Regions from separate parts of the Marinomonas sp. FW-1 genome, predicted to be linked through region 2. Evidence: predicted binding sites of a transcription regulator. Region 2 holds the regulator's gene; the other holds the start of a gene.
What was found. The regulator PhoB, encoded in region 2, activates phosphate uptake and scavenging genes when phosphate is short. The targets are predictions, from matches to a motif close to TGTCATANNNNTGTCANA.

Region 1 (16,265 bases), 270 kb from region 2:
AAAGCGTTTAATGGCTGATGTACGTTTTATTTTGAGCCGTCGTGATGTGATGGCGTTTACCATTTTGTTAGGTTGTATTTTTGGTGCCTTGATGCTGTATATAAGTACGGCGCAGTCTATCTTCCAAGATGTGTATGACACGGGGGATCGTTTTCCTTTGTTTTTTGGCGTGCTGGCGATAGGTTCTTCGATTATCAATTTTTCAAACGGTAAAATTGTTTTGCGAGTCGGTATGCTTCGCTGTGTTTTTGGGGCGTTAAGCGTTATGTGTACGACAGCGTTTATTCTTTTGCTCGTGGCGGTGTTTTTTGCTGGTGTCCCGCCTTTTGTTTTCTTCATGGCCTTGGGGATGATAATGTTTTCTTGCCTAGGTATGGTGTTCGGTAATGTGAATGCCATGGCGATGGAACCGTTAGGCGCTGTGGCTGGACTTGGAGCATCATTGATCTCGTCTTTATCAAGTTTTCTTGCCATTGTGTTAGCAACGGCAGCAGGTCAGTTCTATAACTTTACGGTTATTCCTTTGGCCAGCAGCTTTGCTATTTTTTCCATGATTGCTTTGGTGATGCTGAGATATGGGCATAAGTACAGTCAGCGTGATGCTGAAGAATAAGGTTTTTCTGCACATAGTGAGGTTCCTAAAGGTGGGTGTCATCCTGCCTTTACAAAAATAGGGTAGAATAGAGGCTCAGTTTTTCAGTAAGAGCACACCTATTTCTATGTCATCCCAAATATCCCAATCTGATACTTTAGCCAAACAACTCTTTTCCATGACATGGCCAATGTTGTTTGGCGTTTTGTCGTTGATGAGTTTCCAGCTGGTGGACAGTGCTTTTATCGGACAATTGGGTATTTTACCTTTAGCGGCGCAGGGTTTTACCTTGCCGATCCAGATGATTGTGATTGGTTTGCAAGTGGGCTTAGGTATTGCGACGACGGCCATTATTTCTCGTGCTTTAGGCGCAGGTGACAAGCGTTATGCCAAGCAATTAGGCGGTTTGGTGCTCATGATGGGAAGCATAGGGATCGCTTTCTTTAGTGTGATTATTTGGCTGCTACGTCATCCTATTTTGGCGCTATTGAGTGCGCCAGACTCTGTTTACCCTGTTATTGATTCTTACTGGCCTCATTGGCTGCTCAGTGCATGGGTGGGGGCGCTAATCTATTTCTATTACAGCATTTGTCGTTCCAACGGTAATACCTTATTGCCAGGGATTATGATGATTGTGACCAGCGTGCTTAACTTGGTGCTGGACCCCATTTTTATCTTCACTTTTGATCTTGGTTTGAATGGCGCTGCGATGGCAACCACAGTGGCGTTTGCTATAGGTACTTTGATTGTTGCCCCGCAAGTGGCGCGCAAACATTGGCTCACTTTTGATTGGCAAGATCTTCATATCGGCAAAAGCTTGGCGTCGATTGGTCATATTATGGGGCCTGCGATGGTTAGCCAATTGTTGCCTCCGGTTTCTTCTATGTTGGCGACCAAACTCATTGCGGGATTTGGTACGGCAGCGGTAGCGTCTTGGGCACTCGGCTCGCGCTTTGAATTTTTTTCTATCGTGGCGGTGTTGGCTTTGACTATGTCTATGCCACCCATGGTAGGGCGTTTGTTAGGTGCAGGCCGACTAAACGATGTGCGTTACGTCGTGCGTTTAGCTTGTCGTTTTGTATTGTCGTTTCAGTTGGTGATCGCTGTGATTACTTTTCTTGTCTCTGGTGCTTTGGCAAATCTGATGACCAGCGACGAAGAAGTCTCGACGATCTTGCATTGGCATTTGATGATAGTGCCGGTGAGTTTAGGTCTACTCGGCATCTGTATGTTGATGGTGTCTATCTCTAACGCCTTAGGTAAGTCCTACACTGCTCTAACAATCTCGGCATTGCGCTTGTTTGCTTTCTTCTTGCCTTGTTTGTGGGTTGGGTCGGAAATCGCTGGGCTTAAAGGGCTGTTCTTCGGCGTCTTGATCAGCAATGTTCTTGCCGGTGTTTGTGCTTGGTACATGTATCTCAGAGCGCTTGAGCAGGTTGAGAAAAAGCTGAGTAAGGCCTAATACCGCAATATCGTCCAATCTTTTTTAGTTTTTCTTCGCTAATCTATAACTATGGTTTAGGTTGGTTTTGAGAGGTTGTGATGTCGTATGTTGCCTATCGATTTATTGTTCATTCGTAAAACACACTGAAAACTAAGGTCTTTTCGCATGTTTTACGCAAAGACCTTGGTATCATGCAAGACGGATTCGAAGCAGAAGTGGGTAAAGGCAATCTATTCACTTTGATCAAAGAGTTGAGTGTTTTCTCAAAAGTAGAGGCCGTCAAAAAGAGTCGTGTTCAAGGGGAGTCATTCACCTTAGTGATGTTTGTCGATTTCGAATTTGAGGAGTATGCTGCTTAGATGTTTTTGATAGGTCTGATGATGTGTTGAACATACCGCGAATCGTTTGGATTATGATGTGTTGTTTGGCTGGGTTGTGGCTGTTTTTATCCGCTTCAACACAGGTGACGTCTTATGCATCCTTTTCCTATACAAATGCTTCACACACGGTACATCAGGACATGGCGTCATTGTCTCAGTCGTCAATGTCTGATGTGAACTTAGCCTTTGCCTCGCATGACCATGCTAAAGACATGGGTTACTCTGATTGTGTTGATCATTGTGCTTTGGCTGTTTTGCCTCCTCTGTTGTTACTTTTGGCCATTGCGGTTATTTATTGGCCTGCCTTGTCGTTGATTGAAAAATGGCGACATAATTTCTTAGAGCTTGTCACTCCTCCTCCCCGTTTGTCTACGTTAATTGCCAACTAGCTGTCTATTTAACAGCATCCAATATCACTGATGGTCTTAGTGTTATTCATAATGCTGAATAACGTCTGAGCTGTTTATAAGTCATTAATAACGTGAGATATAACTATGACACTTTTTAAAAAATATTTTTCTGCTGCTGCCATTCTAATCATGAGTTCGGCGATTGCTGGCTGCGCTACTTCGTCATTAACGGACGATATGGATCATCATCAAATGGATCATTCGGAGCATGCTTCTCAGTTTATGCAAGGCAACCAGAAAATGATGAAGGATATGCATGCAACGGAACTGACTGGTGATGTTGATTACGACTTTGTTGTTGGCATGATTCCTCATCATCAAGGTGCAATTGATATGGCGACGCAGTTGCTTGCATCTGCGGATGTTTCTGACAAATTGAAGCCTTTGGCGGTCGATATTGTAGCGGCGCAATCGAGCGAGATTATGTTTATGCGAGATTGGCTTGCAAGTTATGGGGAAGCGAGACCATCCGCTGACGCTGAGCAAATTAAAGCCGCGTATGCTGCTATTAATGCAAAAATGATGGCGGATATGCATCAGCTTCCTGCAAGTGGTGATGTGAATCGTGACTTTGTGGCAGGTATGATTCCGCATCATGAAGCGGCTGTAGCCATGGCAAAAGTACTTTTAGAGTTTAGTCGTGATCCAGCGCTTATAAAAATGGCGCAAGCGGTTATTCGTGACCAAAACCGTGAAATTGCCTTCATGCAGCAGTACTAAGTACTTCTGTTGTCGATAAGCACTCACAATAAAGTCCCGCTCAATATTACTATCGAGCGGGACTTTATTGAGCATTTGTTGAACTTATTAATGACTCTTTGCCCTGCTGTTTCTCTCAGACGTGAGATACAATACTTATTCTTGCACCCACACAAACCTATTTCAACGTCATAAAACACACATCTCCAGCGTTTATTCTATAGGTTGCGAGCCGTGCCAAATTACGTGATTAGGCTGAAATAAGGTGCCGAGCATATCGAGGAAGTAGCATGTTAAGATTTTTCAAAATCCGCAATGGGTTGATTCAAGAAATTTCCAAAGACGATGAGAATTTTGCCACCCTTCAAAAAGAAGCGAACTGGATTGATGCCGCAGAACCCGATGACGATGAGCGTTTACTGCTTAAAGCGTTGCTAAGAACCGATCTTCCTGAATCGGATGATGTGGAAGAGATCGAAGCGTCCGCTCGTTGTTTCGTTGACCAAGCAGGCATCCACGTTCACTCATTGTTTTTAAATCAAACAGAAGGGCGCCATAAAACCGCCACGGTTGCTTGTATCTTGCAACAAGACAGGCTGATCACCATCCGTGAAACAGAATTAGCCGATTTTAGATTGCTGCGCATGCGTGCTCGCCGAGGGCACATTTTGGTTGATTCTCCAGCGCATTTGCTGGTGACCCTGCTGGAAAACAAAGTAGAGAATCATGCCGATACCCTAGAGGACTCTCATCGCCAGTTAGAAGAGGTGAGTCATCTCGTGTTAGAAGATGATGAAACCGAGCTGGATACCATCATCGAAAAATTAGCTCGCCAAGAAGACAGTAATGGAAAAATCCGCCTTTGTTTGATGGATACACAGCGTAATATTTCCTTCTTGTTGCGTCATTTGCCCAACAAACAAGAGTACTCGGAAACGCTACGCGAGGTAATGCGTGACGTTGAAACCTTGATGTCTCATACCACCTTTTTGTTCGACAAAATTAACTTCTTGATGGATTCGACTCAGGGCTTTATTAACATCGAGCAGAATAAAATTATTAAAATTTTCTCCATTGCCTCTGTGGTGTTTTTACCGCCAACCTTGGTTGCCAGTATCTATGGGATGAACTTTGAAATAATGCCAGAGCTGGGGTTTGATTACGGCTATCCGGCGGCACTAGGTTTAATGGTGTTTTCTGCGTTTGCGCCTTATTGGTACTTTAAACACCGTGGTTGGTTATAGGCCCGTTGATATTTTACCGCTATAACATGGCATGATTTAATAGAAAACTATTTGATCATGCTGTGCTCCTGCCTCATTCTCATACGTATTTTCCGGTTACTAGGACTGCTCTAATCTGTCTATCTTCTTATTTCAGTAATTACTTATTGAAAACGTGGTTGAGAATGACTACCATTTGTTTGGTGTTTTTTATTCATTGGAGAGTATCGTGGAAGATTCAGTTCAACAGAAAATAATCGACTTTTTACAGGTCGGTGGACCTGTAGTATGGATATTGATGGTTTTTTCTGTCGTTGCTCTAACCATTGTCCTACTGAAGTTGTGGCAGTTGTCTTCCTTGCGTGCAGAAAGTCTTAAAACCAGTAATCTTGCCTTAAACGATTGGCGTGCAGGCAATTGTGAAGAGGCACTCGAAAAGCTAGATGAAAAACGTCCAATAGATTCATTAGTGGCTTATACGATGCGCGTGCTATTAGAGACGAGTACTCAAGCGGAGTTGATTCGTGAAGAAGTAGAGCGTCGTGCGATGAATCAACTAAACCAGCTGCGCTCTTATCTTCGTCCATTGGAAATTATTGCTACCTTGAGCCCATTACTAGGTTTGCTCGGTACGGTATTGGGGATGATTACCGCTTTCCAACAGATGGAAGGTGCGGGTAATCAAGTTGACCCTTCTGTTTTATCTGGCGGTATTTGGCAGGCCTTGCTCACGACAGCGGTTGGTTTGGCAGTGGCGATTCCAGTTGTGACATTGCAAAGCTGGCTAGAGCGCAAGGTCGAGCGTATTGCTCACAATATGAATGATGCTGTTACGCAAGTATTTACCAGTAAACAAACAAAAGAATTAGTAGAAAAGGCTGACGAAGAGTTATTGCATGCCGCTTAATTTGCCTCAGCCTAAGCGTAAGAACGCGATTAGCCTGACGCCACTGATTGATGTGGTGTTTATCTTGTTGTTGTTTTTCATGCTGACCTCGACTTTTGTGCCTTGGCGACTTGTCGATACGCCTTTGTCTGTTTCTAGTGATCAACAAGATCCGGCTCAAGAAAAACCAGACAACCTTGTGCTGACGTTAAAGCAAAATGACGATCAAGTTTGGGTTGACGGGCAAGCTCTGAGGTTCTCGGATCAGGCCGCTTTTCAAACACTCATCACAGATCATAACGAAGGTGTTTTTGTTATTAAGGCTGAAGATGGTGTGACGTTGCAGACATTGATGCATCTTGCTGATCGCTTAAAGCTTAATGGTGCAAAAACCGTGTCTATTGCGAATGCCTTTGCTATGCCGGAGTCGAAATGAAAATAGGCGAAAAATACGCCGCGAGAAACGCCAGCAACGATGACAACATGGTGCCGCTGATTAATGTGGTGTTTTTGATGTTGGTTTTCTTTATGGTCGCAGGACAAATCCAAAAAGTAGACCCTGTAGCCGTTATTCCTCCTCAATCGATTAACGAAGCTCGAGCGACAACCGATCCCAATGTTGAGATCGTTTTAGGCGCAGATGCCAGCTTGTATGTGGACGACGTCTTATTTGTCGTTGATGACATTCAAGCTTACCTAGAACAAGCCCTTGCTTCATCATCGAACCCAGACGCTTTTTGGGTTCAAATTAAAGCCGATGGTGCTATTTCGTTAGAAAAACTACGTCCTATTTTTAATCAAGTGCGTTTAGCCGGTCTTACAAAGGTTAGCTTGGCAACCCAGCTAGAGCGAGGAAACGAATGATTTCCACGCGGCATTGGATTATTGCGGGTGGGCTTGCTGTTTCTGTCCACGCAGCGGCTTTTTATGCGGCATTTTATGCGCCAACGGAAGGCAGTCAGTCTGCTGGTTCGCAAGGCATTGAGTTTGACTTAGGTATGGCTGGCGACCTCGGCGCTTCAGCACAAACCACTGTGGCCCAAACAGAAAGCAAAGAGACTGAAGAAGTAATAGAAGAACAGGAAGTAATAGAAGAGCCGATTGAAGAAGTTCAAGAGGAAGTTGAACCAGAAGTCGAGCCAGAGCCTGTTGTTGAACCAGAGCCTGTTGTTGAACCAGAACCTGTCGTCGAACCCGAGCCAGAGCCCGTTGTTGAACCTGAACCTGTCGTCGAGCCTGAGCCAGAACCGGTTATTGTGAAGCAGGAATCTCCAATTGAAATGGTGAAGCCAGAGCCAAAACCTGAACCTAAGCCAGAACCAAAACCTGAGCCTAAGCCAGACCCAAAACCGGAACCTAAGCCAGACCCAAAACCTGAGCCGAAAAAAGAAGCACAAGTCGTAAAAAAAGCAGCGTCTAAGCCTGTTGCCGCGCCATCTGCAGCAAACCAACAAGCCACAACGGGTAGCTCTAATTCGGCAACGACAGGAGGTAACCCCGGCGCGACGGCAAGCTACTTCACTAAGCTAACATCAGTGTTGGCCAACAATAAGCGCTATCCAAGAGCATCTCGCCGTCGTAATGAAGAAGGGGTTGTTTCCTTATCTTTTGTCGTTCATGCGGATGGCTCCGTGTCGAATGTGGTCATTACAAAAAGCTCAGGTCATAAGCGTCTTGATAAAGCCGTATTGGATATGATTAAACGCTCAGTCCCACTACCAGCTTTCTCTAAAGACATGGCTGAAACTGAGCTAAAAATTAACCTTCCTGTGTCCTTTACTCTCAGCGAACTTCGTTAGGCTTTGTTACTGAGCGATGAGCTTTACGGGTGCTGGGTTCTTAGGAAGCAGTAACCAAACCTTACCAAAATGCTTCAGCTGGCCTGCGTGGAAGTGGGCTTCTTCCCCAATGCCCTGATACCAATCAATATGCCCTGGCCCTTTAATTGCGCCGCCTTTATCTTGAGCGAGTAGTAGGCGGAACTCATGGCCAATTAAGTTGCCATAGGTGTCTAGCTTAGGAACTTGCGCCAATAAAATGGAGCCAAGTGGAATGACGTTAGGGTCGACGGCGGCGGAATACAAAGGTGTTAAAGGTACATTGGCAGCCCCAATGGGCGACGTTGGGCCTTCACTGAAAAACAAATAACTAGGGTTCGTCGATAAAATTTCACGGTTGCGATCTGGGTTATTGCTTAACCACTGACGAATACTTTGAGCGGAAATGTCAGCTCTATCTATCTCGCCACGCTCAATCAGTTCTTTACCTAAACTGCGGTAAGCATGGCCGTTTACACCGCCCCATGACAGCAGCTTTTGTTCGCCATCCTCATATTCAATCACGCCGGAACCTTGTACATGCAAGAAAAAATTGTCGATCAAGCTTGAGGTGTAAGCAATTTCCAGCCCTTGTCCTGCTAGCGCATTTTCAAAATCTATTTCTTCACGAGAAGGGTACTTTCCGTCAGCATTTCGTTGTGCAGGCTTGCGATAAAGCGGGTAACGATAGACTTCATCAGGTAAATGTCGGACCGGCAGAATGGGCACATAGTAACCTGTTATTTGAACGTTACCTCTTTGATCTTGTCCCGCTAATTGATGGGCAATAAGTTGGGGTTGCTGAGCTGGGTTCTGTAGCCAATTGTTTATTTCTTCGGCAACGATTCTTAAATCAGCCACGCTGGTTTGGGTATTTTCTAATAATAACGTTTTATCTTGGATGCGATTTAAGTAGGTGATTTGCTGTTGCAGGCCACTCTGAAAGCTGTCGTCCGGCATCGGCAAACCTGGTGGTAGGCTTTCTTTTAAATATAGCGTTTCCCGCTTAAGCGCAGTGGTGTCACGGCCGTTGTTTTCGAAGTCATTAGAGCTGTCTATTTCATTGACGCTACAGCTGCTAAGGAGCACGAAAGAAGCAAGGCAAAGTGGGCGAAGTAGAAAGCGGTGTGGTGCTTTAGTGGGTAAAAAATGTCGTATAAAAGATGAAAAAATCATAAGCCCTATTTCTATAAAAAAATCGATAAAGTAACTGTATGTGATGTTTTGACCGCACAGAAAGAGCGAGGTTCATCTTGAATTTTTATAGAAGCGAAAGCAATCACTAGACGAGAGTTTTACACTTTGCCAATGCGCTGTCGTCTAGAACATTAAATACTCGTAGGCTTGTCTTAGACCAATGAAAACGTCTTGGTCGCCACCTCTGTCTGGGTGATGCTTCTGAGCCAGTTTTTTATATTGCTGTTTAATGTCTGTCTTGCTGGGATTTGAGGTGGTTATTTGCAATGTCTTGAGTGCTGAATCTCTATTGCCCGGTAAGCTGATGCCTTTGTAAAAACTATTTAGTAGCTGGACCACGGCGTCGGCATCGGTTTTTTCGTATTCTTCCCAATCGAGGTAGTAGGCTGCTAGCTTTACGTCTACGCTGTCGTTTAAATGGGTACTGGTGGAGTGCTGAATTTGCGTTGTGCTCTGAAGGTTAATGCGTAATGCGCTAATATTCAGTAAGAGGTTTTCTTCTTGCCATAAGCTGCTTTGTAGCTGATATAAGGCGTTCATGATGAGAAAATGCTGACGGAAAAGTTGCAGGTTCATATCGTCAGCGAGTTGACTGAACTCGGGTAATTGTTCTTTTAGTGCCTTAAGAATATCGAACTCACTGATACCATCAGGGTGAAGTCGAAGAATTTCGAGGATGGGGCCGACTAAAGGATTTTTCATATCTGTCTCGTTTGCTTAGGCATTTATTCATTACAGTGTATGTTACCAATCTGAAAAGGGTCAAAGTTGCGCCGCGTATTTTTTAATAATGGGATCTTTTAAAAGACAAAACTATGTTGTGGATTATCGTCATACTGGGTGTTATTGCGTTGATCGTTGGACCAAGCGCATGGGTGAAATTTACCTTGAAACGTTATGCAACCGACCGAAAGAATCTACCAGGAACGGGAGGAGAGCTGGCGACTCACTTGGTGAAACGCTTTGAGTTAAATGAAGTGAACATTGAAACCACACAAGAAGGCCACGACCATTTCGATTTTGGGCAACATGTTGTTCGCCTCAGCCCTAGTGTATTTAATGGACGTTCTTTAACCGCCGTTGCTGTAGCGGCTCACGAAGTAGGGCACGCCATTGCGCATGAAAAGAAACAAAAAATCTCCCATTTAAGCACGCGCTATTTGCCCTTGGCGCATTTTGCTCACCGTATTACAGCAGGCTTGTTACTCGGTTGGCCAGCCCTGAGTTTGCTGTTGCATATTCCCTATGCTGTGCCTTTGCATGCGCTGGTGGTTGGTCTATCTGGGTTATTGGCGGTTATCGTGCAACTGGCGATACTGCCAGAAGAATGGGATGCCAGCTTTAACAAAGCACTACCCATATTGAGAGAAGGTAACTACATCCCACAGGAAGACCTACCCAAAGTGAAGAAAATCCTCACCGCCTGCGCCATGACTTACGTGGCTGCCGCTTTGCTTAGAGTACTCTTTGTGTGGCGCTGGTTTAAGCGATAACTCCTTTTTCGCCTCCGCCTCGTAGGTCGGATGAGGGAGGCACGACCGTGTTGATGTAAGTCGCGCCTTCAGACCGACAGATCGCTTCATCACAAGACTCGAACCAAACGGCGTTTTTCTTCGAAACTACCGCCTACCTCATCAAAACGCCGTTTTGGTTCTCATTGTATGGATGTATTAAGCCTTGTAGGTCGGATGAGGGAGGCACGACCGTGATCCGACATATCTGCGTAAGCCGCGCCTTTAGGCTGATAAGTCACGTCAAACGGCGTTTCACTTCGAAACTACCACCTACCTCATCAAAATGCCGCTTGGTTCTCATGGTGAATGTGTTTAAGGGAGCTGCCTTCTTTATTTGTCGAACTACATAATCTATAAACAATTGTCATAAAAAAGGCATGAACTTCGCATAAAATCGTCTTACTATTAAAAGCTGACTTTTTGGTTAGTGCTTAGATAAGCCGTTGTTTGTATGAATGGAGTTTTTTCATGAATTTTTTTGTTCCTAAGGGCGCGTCAATTTTCGCCTCTTCTTTGTTGTTTGCCGCGATGGCGCAGGCTTCTACCATTGACCTGCGAGTCATGGAGACCACTGATATACATATGAATTTGGTGGATTACGATTACTACGGCGATAAGCAAAGTGATGCGGTTGGATTGTCTCGAGTGGCGACTCTTATCAAGGCGGCGCGCGCTGAGGTGACGAACTCGGTGTTGGTAGACAACGGTGACTTATTGCAAGGTACGCCATTGGGCGACTATGTTGCCAAAGGGCGAGTATTGCGCTTTGGTGAGACCCACCCAGCGTTTAAGGCGATGAACTTGTTGGATTACGATGTGGGTAATATCGGTAACCATGAGTTTAACTATGGCTTAGACTTTTTAATGAAGAGTTTAAGTGGCGCTAATTTCCCTTATATTAACGCAAACGTGTATGTCGACGATGGCGATGACGATGCGTCAAACGATCAGCCTTATTTTCAACCTTATATTATCAAAGACAAAACTTTCGTTGATTCTGACGGCAAGCAACAAACGGTTAAGATAGGTTACATTGGCTTTGTGCCACCTCAAATTATGTCTTGGGATAAAGATAACTTAACGCATAAAGTTATTGCCAAAGACATTGTTGAAACGGCGAATAAATACGTACCAGAAATGAAAGCCAATGGTGCGGATGTGGTCATTGCCATTCCACACAGTGGCATGATGAACTCTCCTTATTTGAAAGGTGAAGAAAACGCGTCTTATCACCTAGCGAAAGTCGATGGTATTGATGCGATTCTATTTGGTCACTCCCACCGTATCTTCCCTGGCGACAAGGCATTAGCCGAGTTTGAAGGTGTGGATGGTGAAAAAGGCACGGTATTTGGAAAACCTGCGACCATGCCTGGCTTTTGGGGTTCTCACCTTGGGGTGATTGACTTGAAGCTGGAGCCTGCGGGCGACGGTTGGAAAGTCGCTGACGGCAAAGCGGAAGTTCGTGCGATTGCGCGTCGTGAAGGCCGAACTACGGTGCCTTTAGTGGAAGCAGATGATGGAATCAACAAAGCGGTAGAAACCGAGCATGAAGGGACGTTGGCTTACATGCGCCGTAAAGTAGGTGAATCTACCTCAGACATCAACAGCTTCTTTGCCTTGGTACAAGATGATCCATCCATTCAGATCGTGAACAACGCGCAGATTTGGTACGTGGAAAATATTGTTCGTGGTACTTCTTACGAAGGCTTGCCTATTTTGTCTGCCGCAGCACCGTTTAAAGCGGGTGGTCGTGGTGGTCCAGAATATTACACCGACGTACCAAAAGGCGACATTGCCCTGAAAAACGTCAGTGACCTGTACATTTATCCGAACGATTTGAAAGTGGTGAAACTGACTGGTGCACAAGTAGTGGAATGGTTGGAAGCCGCAGCGGGTCAATTTAATCAGATCGACCCTAATGCGACTGAGCCACAACAGTTGGTTAATGCTTCTTTCCCAACCTACAACTTCGATGTGATTGACGGTATCTCTTACAAGATCGACGTTACCCAGCCTGCACGTTATAACGGCGAGGGCGAAGTCGTGAATCAAGATGCACACCGTATCACTGATGTTATGTTCAACGGTGAAGCGCTTCGACCTACGGATGAATTCCTTGTGGCAACCAACAACTATCGTGCTGGCGGTGGCGGTCATTTCCCTGGCTTGAATGGTGACACCATTGTTATTGATGCGCCGGATAAGAACCGCGATGTAGTTGCTAACTACTTGTTGAGCCAAAATACCATTAACCCAGCGGCAGACAATAACTGGACATTCACTGGTTTTGGTAAGGCGAAGGTGTTGTTTACTACGTCACCAAAAGCCAAAGACGCAGCAGGTAAGAACATGCAGTATCAATCTTTGGATGACAACGGCTTTGCTATCTTTGAGTTGAAATAATTCAGATAAAATAGCAACAAGTACCTAAACGAAAAACGCCTGCTAGGATCTAGCAGGCGTTTTTTTATGGGTTGCTCAGCCGAGCTTAACGTTGTTTGGTTTCAAACTCTGGGTGAATCCAAACAGGCGCATCTAGGCTTGGGAGCGGTGCTTTGCCAAGAATCATGTCGGCGGCTTTTTCTGCGACCATGATGGTTGGCGCATTCAAGTTGCCGTTGGTGATGGTTGGGAAAATAGACGAATCCACCACGCGAAGGCTTTCGATGCCGCGGACTTGGCACTGCTCATTCAGAACCGCCATTGGATCGTTATCGTCGCCCATCTTACAGGTACAAGAAGGGTGATAAGCACTTTCCACGTTTTCTTTTACCCACTGGTCGATTTCTTCGTCGCTCTGGATATTCATGCCAGGCTGAATTTCATCGCCACGATAATCGTCTAGCGCAGATTGTTGCAACACTTCACGCGTTAGGCGAATCGTATCGCGCCAGTCTTGCTTGTCTTGTTCGGTAGAAATGTAGTTAAACAAGATGCGCGGTTTCGCGGCAGGATTCGCAGATTCAATCCACAATTTACCACGACTTTCAGGCTTGTTTGGTCCAACGTGTACTTGAAATCCATGGCCTTCTACCGCTGCTTGGCCGTCGTAACGCATAGCAGCAGGCAGGAAGTGGTATTGAATGTTTGGCCATTTAAGACCGGCACGAGAGCGAATAAAACCACAAGATTCAAAGTGGTTGGTCGCGCCAAGGCCGGTTTTAAATAGCATCCAACGAGTACCGATCAAGCCTTTGCTGATTAAGCCAAGCTTACTGTTTAGTGTCACAGGCTTCTTGCAGTAGTACTGGAAGTAGACTTCCAAATGATCTTGCAGGTTTTCACCCACGCCTGGTAATTCGTGAAGCACAGGAACGCCCGCTTTTTCGAGCACGTCTTTTGGGCCCACACCGGACAGTTGCAATAATTGAGGTGAGCCAACTGAGCCAGCCGATAGAATCACTTCTTTGTTGGCGGTAACTTGTTGAGTTTGGCCATTTTTGCTGAACTCAATGCCTGTGGCTTTTTTGCCGTCAAAGGTGACCTTGTGACTAAGTACACCGGTTTTGAGGGTTAGGTTAGGGCGCTGCATAGCACGACGTAAATAAGCGTTCGACGTTGAAGCACGTACGCCATTTTTCACCGTCATGTGCATCGGGCCAAAACCTTCCTGACGGAAACCATTGTAGTCGTCTGTTTTGCCGTAACCGGCTTCTTCGCCAGCATCAATAAAGGCTTGATAAAGCGGGTTGTAGGTCATGTCGTTGCCGTTGTTAGTCGACAATGGGCCTTCGCCGCCACGGTATAAGTCCGCGCCGCCTTTCCATGTTTCGGCTTTTTTGAAGTAAGGCAGGCAAGTTTGGTAGTTCCAGCCTTTGGCGCCGTTTTCTTCCCATTGGTCGAAATCGCAGGCGTGACCACGAACATACACCATGCCGTTAATGGATGACGATCCGCCTAACACTTTACCGCGCGGGCAATGCATTTCGCGGCCATCAAGACCTGGTTCCTTATCTGTGTGGAACTGCCAGGCGTATTTTTCGGTATTCATTGGATAAGACAAAGCGGTTGGCATTTGGATAAAGATGCTCTTATCAGAGCCACCCATTTCCAGCAGCAACACCTTGTGTTCGCCACTTTCTGTCAGTCGGTCTGCCAGCACACACCCTGCGGAGCCAGCACCGACGATGATGTAATCGTACGTTTCGTTTGCCATGACCATTTCTCATTTAATAAGAGCCTCACTTATTGCAAGGCTCGTTTAGTAAGAGTCTCGCCTAGTAAGGGCTTTGAATGTCGTTCAAATCGACAAAGACGCTCTTGTTTTGTGTGTAGTGGTATAAGGTTTCGATGCCATTTTCACGGCCGATGCCTGATTGTTTGTAGCCACCCACTGGCATTTCTGCAGGAGAAGCGCCCCACGCATTAATCCAGCAAATGCCAGCTTGTAATTGATTAATTACGCGGTGAGCACGAGCGAAGTCTTTGGTGAATACACCCGCTGCCAAGCCAAGTTTTGTGTCGTTGGCGCGAGCAATCACTTCGTCTTCATCGGTAAAGCTCAGCACGGACATTACTGGGCCGAAGATTTCATCGCGCACTTGTGGCATGTCGTCGGTGCAATCGGTAAAGACAGTCGGAGCAACAAAAGCGCCTTTGTCTAAGCCGTTTTCAGTGACTTGGTAACCACCGCACAATAGAGTCGCTCCTGCGTCTTTGGCGGCTTGAATGTAGCCCAAGACTTTTTGCATGTGGTCTTTAGAGATCAAGGCACCGACTTGTGTGTCCATGTTCATTGGGTCGCCAATGATCATGGCTTCAGTGCGCTCTTTTAATTCCTTGGTAAAAGCGTCCATCATATCTGCGTGAACGAAAACGCGTGTACCATTAGTACATACTTCGCCTTGTGTGTAGAAGTTCGCCAGCATGGCGGCAGAAACGGCTTGGTCCACTGGCATGTCTGGGAAGATGATCATAGGCGATTTACCGCCAAGTTCCATGGTGACTTGCTTCAAAGATTGTGCAGAAGCAGCCATGACCTTTTTACCTGTTCCAACTTCACCTGTGAAAGACACTTTGTCGATGTCTGGGTGGTTAGTGATCATTTGACCTGTGCGTGCGTCCCCTTGGATGACGTTAAAAACACCATCAGGCAAACCTGCTTGGGTAAAGATCTCTGCCAGTTTAAGAGCGGTAAGCGGTGTTTCTTCTGAAGGTTTGAAGATCATTGCGTTACCAGCGGCTAGGGCTGGGCCTGATTTCCACATAGCGATTTGGATTGGGTAGTTCCACGCACCGATGCCAGCACAAATACCCAGTGGCTCGCGGCGAGTGTAAAAGAAATTACCATTACAAAGGTCTTGGTAATCGCCTTGGATTTTATCGGTTAGGCCTGCGTAATATTCGATCACGTCAGCGCCCGTTTGAATGTCTACGCAAATAGCTTCTTGAAGTGGTTTGCCTGTGTCTAGAACTTCAAGACGAGCCAGTTCTTCGTTTTTTTCACGTAATAGCTCGGCTGCTTTTTTTAGAATGCGTCCGCGTTCTACAGGGCTCATTGCCGCCCACACTTTTTGACCTTGTTTTGCAGACTCAATAGCGGCATCTAGTTCAGCTTGTCCCGCGTGTTCGACTGTTGCAATCACTTCGCCAGTGGCTGGGTTGATTGTCTCAAAGTGTTCTCCGCTGGTGGATGCATGGTAGCGGCCGTGAATGTATTGCTGCTGATGTGCCATGATGTGCCTCTTTAAGTCTGTTTCAATACTCTGTTTAGAGTCGTTGAGGTATTTGATTTTTATTAAACGCGCGTTTAATAAAAACAATTGTACATATTCTGACTATAAATTGCAGCTCGAATCCATCAATTAGTGGGCTTAGGGCAAAAAAATGACGTTATGATGTTCGCTTTTTAAGGCGCTACTTATAAGAAAAGAGAGGAAAAACGAGAGGTTAAGAAAGATAAACGCCTCTACATAAGAGAGTAGAGGCGTAAAGAGAATTTTTCTTAGTTGCGGTGTTATTTAAAGGCTGATTACACCATTTGATTCATAGCTGATAGGGCTTGGTACATAATCGTCCGCCATGTCATCGTTTAGCCATTCAGTGCCATCAATCACGTATCTGAACTGATAAACAGTGTCTATATCCAAATTGAGTGTTGACG
Region 2 (16,265 bases):
ACCGCTTTGGCGTGCACCAACGTATGGCATTACGAGAAAAAGGCATGAAGCATGGCTTCCAGCCTCACCAACTGATCATGACCGCCACACCGATCCCTCGAACGTTAGCCATGTCCGCCTATGCTGATTTAGATTGCTCCATCATTGATGAACTGCCACCTGGACGAACCCCAGTAAACACGATTGTGGTATCGGATCAGCGACGCCAAGAAGTCATTGATCGGGTGAAAAGCGCCTGTGAAGAAGGAAAGCAAGCTTATTGGGTGTGTACCTTGATTGAAGAATCAGAGGCCTTGCAATGCCAAGCCGCAGAAGACACCGCTATTTTGCTGCAGGAACAACTCGGCGGCTTATCCATTGGCTTGGTACATGGGCGACTTAAAGCGCAAGAGAAAGCCGATATTATGGCCAGATTCAAGGCCGGAGACATTCAGTTATTGGTTGCCACCACGGTGATTGAAGTGGGTGTGGATGTGCCTAATTCCAGCTTAATGGTAATAGAAAACCCTGAACGTCTTGGCCTTGCTCAGCTTCATCAGTTACGTGGTCGTGTGGGTCGAGGGCAAACCGCCAGCCATTGCGTGCTACTTTATAAAGCGCCATTAGGACAACAGGGTAAAGAACGGCTTGCCACCATGCGAGAGACCAGTGATGGTTTTAAAATCGCCGAAAAAGATCTTGAGTTACGAGGGCCAGGGGAATTACTTGGCACCAGACAAACTGGGCTTTGGGAATTTAAAGTAGCCGATTTACAGCGTGATAAAAACTTGCTTGATGACGTTCAAAAAGCCGCAGCACAATTGTACCGCCACTACCCTGAGCGTGTTTCGCCATTGTTATCACGCTGGCTACCTAACCACGATCAGTATTTGAACGTCTAAAGATGTGCACACTTATCCGCATCTTCAATGTGGATAACATTAAGGGATATTAACAACCGTGGTATTTTTGACTTCTTCCATCGCAACGTAGGTACGAGATTCACGAACATGCGGTAGCGTCAATAACGTTTCACCAAGCAAAAGGCGATACGAATCCATGTTCGATACTCGTGCTTTAAGAAGGTATTCAAAATCCCCAGCAATGAGATGACATTCTAGTATTTCTGGAATTTCCGTTACCGCGGCTTTGAATTCATTAAACCCTTCTGGAGACGTTGTTTTAAGACGAATTTCAACAAACACCAGTAGTCCAGCGTCTACTTTTTTAGGGTTAACTAAGGCACAGTAGCCCGTAATGTAGCCATTACGCTCAAGCCGACGCACTCGCTCCAAACAAGGTGTTGCACTAAGTCCTACACGACTTGCTAGCTCTACATTGGATAGACGGCCGTTAATTTGTAATTCTCGAAGAATTTTTTTATCTAAGCGATCGAGTGGCTTTGCTGAGTTATCCATCTGATATGGATCTCCTTACATGACTTCAATTTATGACTAAGTCTACCATGCAGATTACAAATTATGGAAAGTGCTTTATTCAATATATTACATGTGGGTATTTAAACGAAGCACAGTAGATTTCATCAAAGCACCAAAATGATGCAAAAAAATCATTCAGCGTAATAATTCTTTACAAACTCACTATCAACGCCCCATAAGTGAGCAATAAAACACAGCTCACGTAATGGGAAGCCCTGAATTCTCTAGCATCCCTCAGAAAAATGCCTTGTTTACATTTTTATAAATACCAAGATTGAACAGTGCAAAAGGTGTAAAAAATAAGTATCTCCTAGCTATTTTCTTACAGTTTATCCTTGACTACGCCTCAAAAGAGTAATTCTATAGGGGCATGTGATGATCTTGTAGAGGAATCATCTGCATATACCTAACAACAAGAATAATTACATGTTGGCATCAAGTTTGCTTCGTTTTAATCACAGACGTAACACTCTGAACGGTAAATTTCAGCAAGATAACAACATATATAAAAAAACGCCTGGGAGGCTCAATATAATGAAATCGAATGTTTGTAAGCTACTTTCGACTGCTGCAATCGCAGCAACCATAAGCACCGGTGCTGCTGCCGCAACACTTGACGACGTTAAGTCAAAAGGATTTATCCAGTGTGGTGTTAGTAATGGTGTTCCAGGATTCTCCAATGCCGATGATAAAGGCAACTGGTCAGGTATAGATGTGGATGCTTGTCGCGCTGTTGCTTCTGCAATCTTTGGCGATGATCAAAAAGTTAAATTCACTCCTCTTTCTGCTAAAGAGCGTTTCACCGCCCTACAATCTGGCGAAATTGATATCCTTGCTCGTAACACAACTTGGACTTACACGCGTGATGCGTCTTTGGGTTTAGACTTCACAGCAGTGAACTTCTATGACGGTCAAGGCTTCATGGTTCGTAAAGATCTAGGTGTTACTTCTGCGTTGGACCTTGACGGTGCAACGGTTTGTACAGAACAAGGTACAACAACAGAATTGAACATGGCGGATTTCTTCCGTAAAAACAAATTGTCTTATGTGCCAGTTGTTGTACAAAAAGCAGACGAAGCACTATCTGCATACGACCAAGGCCGTTGTGACGTTTACACAACAGATAAATCTGGTCTAGCGGCTCACCGTACTAAACTTGCAAATCCTTCTGCTCACTTAATTCTTCCAGAAACTATTTCTAAAGAGCCACTTGGCCCTGTTGTTCGTCACGGCGACAACCAATGGAAAGACATCGTAACTTGGTCAATGTTTGTTCAAGTTAACGCTGAAGAAATGAATATCTCATCTAAAAACGTTGCTAAGGTCAAAAGTGAAACAAATGACCCAGGTATCAAGCGTCTACTAGGTGTTGAAGGTGACATGGGTGCACAACTTGGTCTTCCAGCGGATTGGGCTTACAACATTATCGCTAACGTAGGTAACTACGGTGAAGTGTTTGAGCGTAACGTAGGTCCATCTACTCCTGTAGATCTGCCACGTGGCCTTAACGCACTATGGACTGAAGCTGGCGGCATCATGTATGCGCCACCAGTTCGCTAATACCTAAAGCAACCTGCTTGGGTATTTACCCAGCGGCAAATGCCGCTGGGTTTCTCCCCCCTTTCTTACACATCTGACGAGCATTCCATTGCCTGAAACAAGATGAGCGATAAAACAACTCCAAGCAATAACAGCTTTTTGAATGACGCGGGTAATCGCGCTTTAATATTTCAAATTGTGCTACTAGTGATGGTGGTCTTTGCGGGTTATTACTTATTCAGTAACCTTCAGTCCAACCTCGATAACCGTGGAATTTCAACTGGTTTCTCATTTTTCAATGAACCAGCTGGCTTTCCAATTCTTATCCACCTAATTGAATACACTGAGGCGAATACCTACGGGCGAGCGTTTTTTGTTGCCTTAATCAATACCTTTGTTATTTCCCTATTAGGGATTATCTTAGCCACCATTATTGGCGTAATAATGGGGCTAGCTCGATTATCCAAAAACTGGCTAGTGGCACGTTTAGCCACTGTCTACATCGAAACATTGCGTAATATTCCATTACTACTGCAAATGTTCTTCTGGTATTTTGCTGTACTCGCGGCATTGCCAGCACCACGAAATAGTTATGAATTTGCCGATTTCCTATTAAATAAACGCGGCATTTATTCACCTAACCCAATCGCTCAAGATGGCTTTGGCTTGGTAATTTTCGGCTTTGTTTTGTCGATTGTAGCTTCCATTGGCTTGATTATTTGGGCGAAAAAGCGCCAGACAAGAACAGGGCTATGGTTCCCTGCTTACTGGTCGTCTCTTGGCGTTATTGTTGGTGTGACATTTCTATTTTTGGCCGTTTCTGGGTTTCCGATAGAGTTCGACCTACCGCAAAAAAGTCGCTTTAACGTAACGGGCGGTATGGTTCTTCCACCTGAGTTCGTAGCTGTGTTAGTTGCTCTATCTACTTACACAGGGGCATTTATTGCTGAAATCGTGCGAGCTGGCATATTGTCTGTTAACTGGGGACAAACCGAAGCAGCTCGCTCTTTGGGCCTTCGTGACAACCTCACTCAGCGACTGATCGTATTGCCTCAAGCATTGCGAGTCATTATCCCGCCACTCACTAGCCAATATTTGAATTTGGCGAAGAACTCTTCGTTGGGTGCCGCTATTGCTTACCCAGAGTTGGTTGCTGTGGTCATGGGTACGACGCTCAACCAAACAGGTCAGGCGATTGAAACCATCGGTCTTTGTATGTTGGTTTACGGTTCATTGAGTCTATCGATTTCGGTATTCATGAACTGGTACAACAGCAAAATGTCATTAATTGAGCGCTAGGAGGCAGATCATGGCTATTATCTTTAAACCATCACCAAGCCTCCCACCACCAGTTACATCGGTTGGTCCTGTGGCATGGGTACGTCAGAATTTATTTTCGTCCCCGCTGAATATATTCCTCACTCTTTTTAGCTTGTACCTGTTGTATTTGCTTATTCCACCTGTCATTGAGTGGGGTTTCATCAATGCAACATGGGAAGGGACGTCAAAAGCCGCTTGTACTGGTGGCGGTGCTTGTTGGGCATTTGTTGTCGTCTATTTTGACCAGTTTATGTACGGGTTATACCCTGAAGCAGAAACATGGCGCATTAATTTAGCCGTTATTCTGTTAATCGTTATGGTGGGTGCTTTTGCCATTAAAACGATCAATAAGCTGTACCTTTCTATCGCAATTATCTTTGCTTATCCCATCGTCGCTTACTTCTTGTTCGCTGGTGGCATCTTTGGCTTAGAAGTTGTAGAAACCTCTTTGTGGGGCGGCTTGTTTCTTACTGTGCTGCTTGGGGTCATTGGTATCGTTGCCTCCTTCCCATTAGGGGTGGTATTGGCTCTTGGTCGACGCTCAGACATGCCGATAGCAAAATCTGTGTGTGTGGTCTTCATCGAAACGATTCGTGCTGTACCATTGATCACTATTTTGTTTATGGCATCCGTAATGATTCCGTTATTCCTGCCTGAAGGCTTGAACTTTAACAAACTATTACGTGTGTTGATTGGTATCACTTTGTTCTCTGCTGCGTATATGGCTGAGGTGGTTCGTGGTGGTCTACAAGCGATCCCTAAAGGCCAGTATGAAGCCGCAGATGCGATGGGCTTAACCTATTGGCAATCTATGATTCTGGTTATTTTGCCGCAGGCACTAAAACTGGTAATCCCTGGAATAGTGAACTCTTTCATTGCTTTGTTTAAAGACACAACCTTAGTCTATATCGTTGGTATGTTTGACTTCTTAGGTCGAATTCAAGCCGCTAACCATGATGCAAACTGGTTAGGAACGACTGTCGAAGGTTATGCCTTTGCAGGTTTTGTCTATTGGGCTATCTGCTTTGGTATGTCTCGTTATAGTATGGCTCTCGAGCGTAAGTTAGAAACTGGGCACAAGCGAAATTAGTTAAGAATTAAAGGTCTTTATTATGACAGATACAAACATGGCTCGTGCCCAGCTAGCGCAGGGCGAAGAAGCAATCATCGAATTTAACGATGTAAACAAGTGGTACGGTGATTTTCACGTACTTAAAAACATCAACTTCAGCATCAAGAAAGGCGAACGAATCGTTGTATGTGGTCCTTCTGGTTCTGGTAAGTCAACTATGACGCGTTGTATCAACCGCCTAGAAGAACACCAAAAAGGCACCATTCTGGTTGATGGCGTTGAGATGAATAACAACCTGAAAAACATCGAAGCGATTCGTAAAGACGTGGGGATGGTGTTTCAGCACTTTAATTTGTTCCCTCATCTGACCATTTTAGAAAACCTAACATTGGCACCAATCTGGGTTCGTAAAACACCTAAGAAAGAAGCTGAAGAAATGGCGATGCATTACTTGGAGCGAGTCAAAATCGCTAACCAAGCATTGAAATACCCAGGTCAGTTATCTGGTGGTCAGCAACAACGTGTGGCAATTGCTCGTGGCTTGTGCATGCAGCCTCGTATCATGTTGTTCGATGAGCCAACGTCTGCACTTGACCCTGAGATGATCAAAGAAGTATTGGACGTAATGGTTCAGTTGGCTGAGGAAGGCATGACCATGGTGTGTGTAACACACGAAATGGGCTTCGCTAAAACCGTCGCTGACCGTGTTGTGTTCATGGATGCTGGCGAAATCGTAGAAGCGAATAAGCCTCACGAATTCTTCGACAACCCTCAACACGACCGTACTCAGATGTTCTTAAGTCAAATTCTGAATCACTAATCACTTACTATTCAGAACTAGAACTTAAAATCTGTTATATTCACAAAGCCCCTTTTATAGGGGCTTTTTTTATATAGTCTTCACTACAGGAAAATACATGGGCGCTTCCATCAACCCTAAAACAACCCCTAGATTACGCGTAGTACATCTAGCCGATCACACTGGTCGTTTGCAGGTTATTTTCCCTGAGAGCAATATGCTGGATATATCCGCGGTATCACGGCTGACGAAACGCCGTTTTGAGCCGGTTAATCATTACCACAGCTCTGGTGACCCACTGATTAAACCAAACAGTGTGACCACCATTTTAGAAGCAAGCATGTTAAAAGAGGCCGTATTTTCGATTCGTACAAAAGTGGATGGTGCCTATCACGACATTACATCTGTTGAATTAGAGTCGATGTTTTCGGGCCCTCTTAATCGTTTTGAAGCTATTTCTATTGATACCTCACTCATCAACCGCCCTGTTGATAATCACGAGCACGATGAAGAACAAATTCTTCAGGCGCTTGGCCGGTTTCAGTCCATCCGTCTTAAACAACGTATTGAAGAAACATTAGAAATTCCGCCTTTACCCGCGTCCTCTCACCGAATTATCCGCCTTTCTACTGATCAATCCGCGGGAACGGATGAGTTGTGTGACGTCATAGCCCTCGATCCAAGCTTGGCGGCTCAAGTTATTAGCTGGGCATCATCACCCTACTATGGCGCTCCAGGTTCTATAGAGTCCGTAGAAGATGCCATCATACGCGTATTAGGCTACGACATGGTGATGAACCTAGCGCTTGGCTTATCCATGGGGAATGGCTTTCAACCACCTGAAGATGGCCCACGTCACTATGAAGACTTCTGGCTAGACTCCGTGTCCAATGCTGTATTAATGGAGTCATTGGTGAAAGCCATGCCGATGCAAAATCGCCCTAAACTTGGCCATGCTTATCTTGCCGGCTTGTTACATAATTTTGGCTACTTGGGCATTAGCACTATTTTACCACCACACTTTTCCATTCTTTCACGCTACCAAGAAGCAAATGCACACTTGCCGTCTGAACTGGTTGAGATGCAAATTTTGCATTTCACCAAAGAGCAACTGGGTTCTTGGCTACTGCGTTACTGGAGTCTACCGGACAACATTTGGATGGCGATAAGATACAGTAAAAAGCCTCACTACTATGGAGAACACGCGATATTAGCGAAATTACTGTTTGTCTCTAATCAGCTACGCCATAACAATCCCATAGAGCCATCGGTGTTAGTCGAAATCGGATTGACGCTGGAAGAAGCAGAAGGCTGCCGTGATGCGATTTATCAGAAGTCTGCCGAGTTGCATAAAATGGTCGCCTTAATCAACAAAATGAACGCTTAATCTCATATGACGAAGATGCCTCAGGCGGTAATGAACCCATCTGCCGCACAACAGTTTGACTATCGCTGGTCTCCAGTACATCAAATTAATAAAATGAAAGTGCCGAAAAAGCTTTGGCCTTGGCTGATCACACAAGACTCCCTTACCGCAAAACTACACAGCGTGGGAGCATTAACTGTTGAAGTCCTTGATGACGCTTGGGGAACGCCCACAGTAAGAGAACGAAAGCGCCTAAAACTCAGCCCAAGAGACGCAGCACGTATTCGCACAGTACTGCTCAAGGTTGACGGAATCGCCGTGATTTATGCTCGCTCAGTTATTCCTGCAAAGTCCTTGAAAGGACATTGGCGACAAGTAAAACATCTACAAAACAAGCCATTAGGCGGCTATTTGTTCCAACATAGGCAGCTCAAGCGGAGCGCTATCGAAGTCACTCAATTACCGAAACATATGTTTCCAAACCAGCCCCAATCACTTTGGGCGCGGCGCTCTGTCTTCCACCAATTTGGTCCTGGGATATTGGTTAATGAAGCTTTTTTTGATGAAATACACCAGCTAAAATCACCGTTTGGAATAGTATGAACAAACTTAAAGACTACGCAGAATTAACACGATTCAACCGCCCTATTGGCTCATTTTTACTCATGTGGCCCACTTTATGGGCTTTATGGCTGGCCGCCGACGGCATGCCGCAGTGGCATCTGGTGATTATTTTTGTCTTAGGTGTTTTTAGTATGCGTTCAGCAGGTTGTGTGATTAACGACTACGCTGATAGGAAGGTCGACGGTCATGTTGAACGTACGAAAAACCGCCCGTTACCGTCGGGGCGAGTGTCTGAAAAAGAAGCACTTCTCCTCTTCTGTGCTTTGTCTATTTTGAGTTTTATCTTGGTTCTCTTTACTGACCTAAGAACGATTCTATTGTCGTTTGCAGGTTTAGGTCTGGCTGCTCTGTACCCGTTTATGAAACGCTACACACATCTGCCACAGTTATTTCTTGGCTTAGCCTTTTCATGGGCCATTCCCATGGCCTACAGCGCTCAGGGAGGTGATTTAACCGATCCCGAGCTATGGATGCTGTTTGTCGCAAACTGCTTTTGGACAATCGCTTACGACACCTATTATGCAATGACAGACCGTCCGGATGACCTAAAAGTGGGTATTAAATCTACTGCGATTTTGTTTGGTCGCCATGATTTATTCGTCATTGTTTGCCTACAAGGACTAACCTTGTCTTTATTGACTTGGATTGGCCTACTCGCTGGGCTACATTGGTTATACTTTGTGTCCCTTGTTGTCTGTGTTGGATTGTTCTATCAACAATTTAAACAAGCAAAAGAGCGCGATAGGCAAGCTTGCTTTCGTTCTTTCTTAGACAATAACCGCATTGGATACTGCGTCTTTATTGGCCTAGTACTAAGCTATTTAATGTAATATGTGGCAAAGTTGTGACAATGTAACCGAATTGTCACAATTGATCGCTTTAATAAAACCGTTCCTGAGATGAGGATGAATCCTGTGACCGGTAAAAAAGTATTAATTATTGATGATGAATCTTCCATACGCGAAATGATAGCCATCGCCCTTGAAATGGCGGGCTACGAGTATTTGGAAGCCGAAAATATCCAGCAAGCCCATGAGATCATTGTGGATCATCGACCAGACCTAGTGCTTGTCGATTGGATGATGCCTGGCGGCAGCGGTATCGAATTAACACGCCGCTTGAAAAAAGATACAACCACGGCTGAAATTCCCGTCATTATTCTGACGGCGAAAGGCGAAGAAGATAATAAAATACAAGGCTTAGAAGTCGGTGCCGATGATTATATTACCAAGCCTTTTTCACCAAGAGAGCTGGTCGCACGTCTAAAAGCCGTATTGCGTCGCGCAACACCACAGGGTGTTGATGAACCGATCGAAATCGAAGGTCTAACGCTTGACCCAATCAGCCAACGTGTCACCATTGGTAGTCGCCCTTTGGAAATGGGGCCAACAGAATACCGTTTGCTCAAATTCTTAATGACTCACCAAGAGCGCGCTTATTCTAGAGCACAATTATTAGATCAGGTATGGGGTGGTAACGTGTACGTTGAAGAGCGTACGGTAGACGTCCATATCCGTCGCTTACGCAAAGCCATTGGTAGTACCCATGATTTCTTGATACAAACTGTACGAGGAACAGGCTACCGCTTTTCAGCAAAAAGGTCCGTATGAAAACCATTTGGCGAAACACTATTCTTAGTTGGCTAGCAGGGTTAGCAGCCTGCGTTGTCATCGGTCTCATTATTGGGCAATTGTTAGGTGTTTTGCTGCTGTATGTTTTGGCGTCTTTGTATTGGCAGCTGTATCAGCTTTATCAATTCCATAATTGGTTACGGTATTCAGGGCGTGCAGCGCCCCCAGAAGCCAGTGGCATTTGGGGGGATGTGTTTGATGCAGTCTATCGTCTGCAGAAAAAACAACGTAAATCTAAACGTCGCATGCGCCAAGCATTAACACGCATTGAAAGCTCGACCACGGCCTTAAAAGAAGGCGTGATCATGGCAGACAATCAAGGCAATTTAGAATGGTGGAACAATTCTGCGGGGCATTTCCTTGGCTTAATTCGTCACACAGACCGTGGCCAAGTCATTACCAACATTGTCCGCAACCCAGATTTCTTCCGTTATTTTAGTCAAAAGCGTTTCGGAGAGCCTTTAATCATCAAATCTCCCGCCAAAGACGGTGTGTATTTAGAAATTCAAACCACTTTGTATGACAAAAATGATCACTTAATTTTTGTTCGCGATGTCACGCGTTTGCACTTACTAGAACAGATGCGTAAAGACTTTGTCGCCAACGCGTCCCATGAATTAAAAACGCCACTGACCGTAATTAAAGGGTATTTAGAAACCCTCGATATGTTTCGTGATAGCTTGCCAGTGAGTATGCAGAAAGGCATCGTCAATATGTCTGAGCAGTCAGAACGTATGGAACAGCTTATCGAAGATCTGTTGTTGCTTTCACGCTTAGAAAGCAACGACAAGCGTGAAGAAAATCAATGGCACAAAGTATCCAGCATCATAAGCTCTATCACCAGTGCTATGGGACCTATCCTCAAAGACTCGCATTCACTGTCTGTGCACATCCCTGAAGAAGCCCATTTATATGGTTCCTATAAAGAGCTGTACAGCGCATTTTCGAATCTTGTCGTCAACGCTATTAAATATTCACCCGATGGCGGAGCCATTACCATTAAGTGGGAATCAAGCGAATTTAATGGCGTATTTTCGGTACAAGATAGCGGAATCGGCATTGACCCTAGATACATTCCAAGACTTACTGAGCGCTTTTTTAGGGTGGATAAAGGGCGAGGATCCAAAACAGGCGGCACAGGCTTAGGTCTCGCAATTGTGAAGCATGTTCTCTTACACCATGAAGCCAAGCTACAGGTTCGCAGCCAACCTGGGCTTGGCAGTACCTTCTCGTGTCACTTCCCTGCTAACCGAACCCGCAATGATGCCGTCACGGCAGCTATTGCGATTACAACAGACGAAAACCAAGATTTCACAAAGTAAATGAACCACCCGCCCCAAAAGCGAGGAGGCATCGCTGTTTCATTAGATAGCAATAAGTTTTGTTCGTAGGCCATTTCCGCAAAAGCGGAAATGGCGATAATAACGATGGAGGGTGCTGTAAGTGAGGAGTTATAAACTATCAAACAACTGACTAATGAAGGTTTCTTTTTCGCTGTCTTGGTCGATCAAACTTAAGGTTACCGTCAAAAAGGTCGAATCGTGTTTTTTCTCAGTGGTTGCCACGGATTGAATATAATAGTTCAACCGATTAACTTTCCCACCAAATTCCAAATCCAATACGGCTTGGCCCAAAACCTGCGGCACAATGTCATCGCTTTTAATAAACATCGTGGCTTCCGTCTTACTGAACTGAATAACCATGCAACGGAATTGTTTACTCTCAAAACGCACCAAGGTCGGAATTTTCACATCTTTCACTGACACTGCAGGCACATCAGGATTAGTAAACTTGGTCGCTTGTACAGGACTAGACGCTTTACCCGCTCCCATCAAGACATCAAGTGACGCTGAACTCACGCCGCCGGGCGCCGCGGATTCACGTGGCTTTTGTGACGCCAGTTTGCGCTCAATACCATGTTTCTTCGCCGCTGAAATGACTTTATTAATCAACTGCTCACTAGAAAACGGCTTACCAAGGTAATCCGTTACACCAGACTGAACGGCCTCCACCACATGGCTTTTATCACCACGGCTGGTGATCATCACGAAGGGAACATCTTCTTTTTTATATTTTGGTTGCTCGCGGCACCATTTTAAAAGCTCAACCCCTGTCATTTCAGGCATTTCCCAATCACACAAAACAATATCAAATTGCGTTTTGGTTAACATTTGCTGGGCTTTTTTTCCGTTTACCGCTTCTTCAATTTCGACCGCAGGAAACTGCTTTCGCAATGTCCGTCGGATCAAATCACGAGTAAAAGAGGCATCATCAACAACCAATATTTTTAAAGACATCACAAGGTTCCATTAGTGCGATCTAACAAGGCAGAATAATCACCGTGCTGTGATCTGAAAACCGAAATCCACAATAACGTGGCCGCCACAACAGCTATCGGCATCATAAATAAATTTAAAAACGGAATGGTCAAAGACACCATAACAATCCCGCCAAACGTCCAGCATAATAAAGGCTTGGCACGTAATGCCATTCTCATATCGTGGAATTTCACTTTATTATTATCAAACGCATAATCCATATATTGCAAAGACAGCATCCAAGCCGAGAATAACAACAGTAATACAGGCGCTATAACATTAACAATAGGAATAAAAGACAATAACAGCAACAGAACAAAGCGAGGTAAAAAGTACAGTATTTTCTGACACTCACGCTGCAAACTACGGCCAATTATGGACACAATAACACTGGCGTTAAGCGCCTCATCAAAGACTTTACCTGTTTCTTTTTCTTCCACTTTTTCGGCCAGAAACGCCATAAAAGGCGCGGCTAAAATATTTACCCCAACCGAAAAACTGTAAAACAGCAACACACTAATAATGGCCCCAAAGATAATGTAAAACAGCCAATTTAGAAACGAGACCCACTCGGGTAAATAGCTCATAGCGGAGTCCATTAAGGACTGAAAATAACTAAAAGCCACCATATAAAGTAATCCCATCAGCACAAAATTTGCCAGCAGTGGAACCAATATAAATACTCTTAACTCTTTCGACATAACCAAAGGGAATGCTTTTAAAAAAGCCCCTGCGGCTTTAAATGGATGAGTAATCACGATGGCGAACTAACCTTTCATCTAATTTATTTAAAGAGCCACAGAGTACCACGAGGGCTTTCATGGCTCCACAATGCTGTTAGCAATAAGCTCAACCCTTATAGCATTCAAGCCCCTTTTACATTTCGAGCCTCGTTTCCATAACGATTATCCAAAATTTACATTTATTAGACGTATGGGCTGATACGCAATTTCGATTGTGACCTTTTGTAAATTGGTGAACTATGCAACCTTAAGACGAATATTCACCAGTGCTGGTAAGCGTCTAACTATAAAAAAGCACTCAAAAGTTAACTAACAATATAGGGACACATTCCAATGAAAAAGACATTGCTCGCCAGTGCCATCATGGCTACTTCTCTTTTCGCTCTGCAAGCTCAGGCTGCAGAGGTACCCGCTGGCGTCGAATTAGCCGCTAAACAAGAATTGGTTCGTGGCGGTGGTTCAGAGCCTAGCACCATGGACCCACAAAAAATGGAAGGTACGCCAGCTTCTATTCGCTCAAAAGATCTTTTTGAAGGTTTGTATAACCAAGATGGCGATGGCAACCAAATTCCTGGTGTAGCTGAAAGCTACGATGTAAACGCTGACAACACGCAATACACTTTCCACCTACGTAAAGATGCAAAATGGTCCAATGGCGACCCAGTTACAGCAGAAGATTTTGTTTACGCTTTCCAACGTGCTGTAGACCCTAAATTGGCGTCTCCATACGCATGGTTCATGGAAATTCCTGCGATTACAAACGCATCGAAAATCATTGCCGGCGAAGCGGATCCTTCCACGCTTGGCGTCAAAGCACTAGACGACCACACATTCCAAGTATCACTTGAGCGCCCTGTGCCTTACTTTGTGAAAATGACCTCTCACCAGACTATGTTCCCAGTACCTAAAAAAGTGGTCGAAAAATGGGGTGATGACTGGACGAAACCAGAACACATGGTGTCTAACGGCGCGTACAAAATGGACGAGTGGATCGTCAACGAAAAAATGGTCTTCACTCGTAACAAACACTACTGGAATGACGCCAAAACCATCATCAACAAGGTTACCTACTTACCAATTGAATCGCCTAACGCTGAGCTAAAACGCTTCCAAGCGGGTCAAATGGACCTTAGCTATGAGCTACCAAATGACCATTACAAGCAGCTTATGCGTGATATTCCAGACCAAGTAGTGGTTACGCCAAAGCTAGGTACTTACTACTATGACTTCAATAAAACGAAAGCACCATACAACGACGTGCGCGTTCGTAAAGCCTTGTCTTATGCCATCGACCGTAACGTGATTGCAAAATATGTGACAGGCACAGGTGAACTACCTGCTTACTCTTTTACGCCAGAAGTTGTGAATGATTTCACTCCAGCTACGCCTGAATACGCGACATGGACACAAAAAGAGCGTAATGAGAAAGCCAAAGAATTGTTAGAAGAAGCGGGCTATGGCAAAAATAACCCACTGTCTTTCAGCTTGCTTTACAACACCAATGAGAACCACAAGAAAATCGCCATTGCGATTGCTTCCATGTGGAAGAAAACCTTGGGCGTAAACGTCACACTGGAAAACCAAGAGTGGAAAACGTACCTAGAATCGAAGAAGCATCAACAATTTGATGTGGCTCGTGCTGGCTGGATCGGTGACTACAACGAAGCCTCTACCATGCTAGACCTTCTAACCACCACACACGGTAATAACGACGGTAAATACAGCAACCCTGAATACGACAAGTTATTGCACGACGCTCGTACCATGCAGCACCCTGCAGCGAACTACAACAAAGCAGAAGAGATTGCCATTGAGCAAGACATGGCCGTTGCGCCTATTTATCAATACACAGAAAAACGTTTGGTAAAAAGCTACTTAGGCGGCTACATGCCAAACCCAGAAGACAACGTTTACGCGCGCGATATGTACATCATCAAGCACTAAGCATTGCTTTCTAAATAAAAAGCACTTTGAAATGACAAAGTGCTTTGTATTAACACCATGCCCAGCGCTTTTGCGCTGGGCATCTCTTGAATTCCCTACAGGTTCCTAGCATTAGCCGTTATTTATAACGCCTAATCCGGTAATTTTTATGCTGACATTTATTTCAAAACGCATTTTAGAAGCCATTCCAACATTGTTGATTTTGATTACGGTTTCTTTCTTCCTAATGCACTCTGCTCCCGGCAGCCCATTTACCAGCGAACGCGCTTTACCACCCGAAGTGTTGGAAAACATTAACGCCAAATACCATTTGGATGAGCCGGTCATTAACCAATATTTTTACTATCTTGGCGGCTTGCTTCAAGGCGATCTTGGACCGTCTTTTCGCTACAAAGATTTCACCATCAATGAACTGATTGCACAGAGTTTCCCTGTCTCTGCTGAGATTGGTATCTGGTCTTTTCTTGTCGCGCTACTCATTGGTGTGGGTTGCGGAATTATCGCAGCACTGCGTCAGAACTCTTGGTTAGACTACAGTGTGATGGGCTTTGCTAACCTAGGTATCGTGTTACCAAATTTCGTTTTAGCACCTTTGTGTATCCTATTTTTCTCTATTTATAACCATTGGCTGCCACCCGGCGGCTGGAATGGCGGCGCTTGGCCTTATCTGGTGATGCCGGTCATTGCCATGTCCACCAGCTACATTGCACAAATCGCACGTATTACCCGTGGCAGCATGATTGAAACCATGCACTCCAACTTTATCCGTACCGCGCGAGCCAAAGGATTACCAAAGTATCGCATCATTTTTCAGCACGCTTTGCGCCCTGCAATGTTACCCGTTATTTCTTACCTTGGGCCTGCATTCGTCGGCATAGTGACAGGTTCTGTGATTGTCGACGTGTACTTTGGTACTGGCGGTATTGGTCAGCACTTTATCAACGGCGCATTGAATCGCGACTATTCCATGGTCATGGGCGTCACCATTTTGGTGGGTACATTAACGATTCTATTCAATGCCATCGTCGATATTTTGTACGCTGTTATTGATCCGAAAATCCGCTACTAAGGCCACGCAATTATGATTACTACAAAAGACAAAGTTCAGGCCGTCGAACAATTCGCCGAAAAAGTGGTGGAAGTTGAAGGTCGCAGTTTATGGCAAGACGCTCATCGTCGATTTTTTTCTAACCATGCCGCTGTCACTAGCTTGATAATTCTAGCGATTATTGCTGCTATCGCTCTAATTGGCCCCTTTTTAAGCCAATGGAATTACGATGATATCGACTGGGAAGCATTATCCGACATTTCCGTATTGGGTCGCCCAAATATAGAAAACGGTCACTATTTTGGCACCGACACCTTAGGCCGCGATATTTTTGTTCGCACCATGCAAGGTGGACAAATTTCCCTGTTGGTCGGCATCATGGGCAGTTTTGTGGCCATCATCATAGGCACACTTTACGGTGCAACCTCCGGCTACATTGGTGG

Region 1: C1X04_RS16825 (bifunctional 2',3'-cyclic-nucleotide 2'-phosphodiesterase/3'-nucleotidase) is a predicted target of PhoB. The motif match lies at 10,525-10,542, and genes of this name have one in related genera.

Annotation. Positions count from the first base shown of each region.
Region 1 covers NZ_CP025987.1:3,614,611-3,630,875, reverse strand. Annotated here, with positions in the region: gene C1X04_RS16885 (multidrug effflux MFS transporter) at 1-613, shown strand, start outside; gene C1X04_RS16880 (MATE family efflux transporter) at 720-2,054, shown strand; gene C1X04_RS18530 (hypothetical protein) at 2,228-2,395, shown strand; gene C1X04_RS16875 (hypothetical protein) at 2,419-2,805, shown strand; gene C1X04_RS16870 (DUF305 domain-containing protein) at 2,911-3,546, shown strand; gene corA (magnesium/cobalt transporter CorA) at 3,816-4,769, shown strand; gene C1X04_RS16860 (MotA/TolQ/ExbB proton channel family protein) at 4,978-5,655, shown strand; gene C1X04_RS16855 (biopolymer transporter ExbD) at 5,645-6,070, shown strand; gene C1X04_RS16850 (biopolymer transporter ExbD) at 6,067-6,498, shown strand; gene C1X04_RS16845 (energy transducer TonB) at 6,495-7,433, shown strand; gene mltA (murein transglycosylase A) at 7,440-8,627, opposite strand; gene C1X04_RS16835 (DNA-J related domain-containing protein) at 8,772-9,350, opposite strand; gene C1X04_RS16830 (zinc metallopeptidase) at 9,464-10,141, shown strand; gene C1X04_RS16825 (bifunctional 2',3'-cyclic-nucleotide 2'-phosphodiesterase/3'-nucleotidase) at 10,631-12,565, shown strand; gene betA (choline dehydrogenase) at 12,651-14,318, opposite strand; gene betB (betaine-aldehyde dehydrogenase) at 14,380-15,837, opposite strand; gene C1X04_RS16810 (isoamylase early set domain-containing protein) at 16,123-16,265, opposite strand, start outside.
Region 2 covers NZ_CP025987.1:3,885,054-3,901,318, forward strand. Annotated here, with positions in the region: gene recG (ATP-dependent DNA helicase RecG) at 1-881, shown strand, start outside; gene lrp (leucine-responsive transcriptional regulator Lrp) at 921-1,397, opposite strand; gene C1X04_RS18025 (amino acid ABC transporter substrate-binding protein) at 1,953-2,978, shown strand; gene C1X04_RS18030 (amino acid ABC transporter permease) at 3,081-4,256, shown strand; gene C1X04_RS18035 (amino acid ABC transporter permease) at 4,267-5,367, shown strand; gene C1X04_RS18040 (amino acid ABC transporter ATP-binding protein) at 5,390-6,169, shown strand; gene C1X04_RS18045 (HDOD domain-containing protein) at 6,267-7,535, shown strand; gene C1X04_RS18050 (chorismate lyase) at 7,542-8,117, shown strand; gene ubiA (4-hydroxybenzoate octaprenyltransferase) at 8,114-8,968, shown strand; gene phoB (phosphate regulon transcriptional regulator PhoB) at 9,053-9,748, shown strand; gene phoR (phosphate regulon sensor histidine kinase PhoR) at 9,745-11,091, shown strand; gene C1X04_RS18070 (response regulator) at 11,221-12,066, opposite strand; gene cysZ (sulfate transporter CysZ) at 12,066-12,845, opposite strand; gene C1X04_RS18080 (ABC transporter substrate-binding protein) at 13,164-14,774, shown strand; gene oppB (oligopeptide ABC transporter permease OppB) at 14,923-15,843, shown strand; gene oppC (oligopeptide ABC transporter permease OppC) at 15,856-16,265, shown strand, end outside.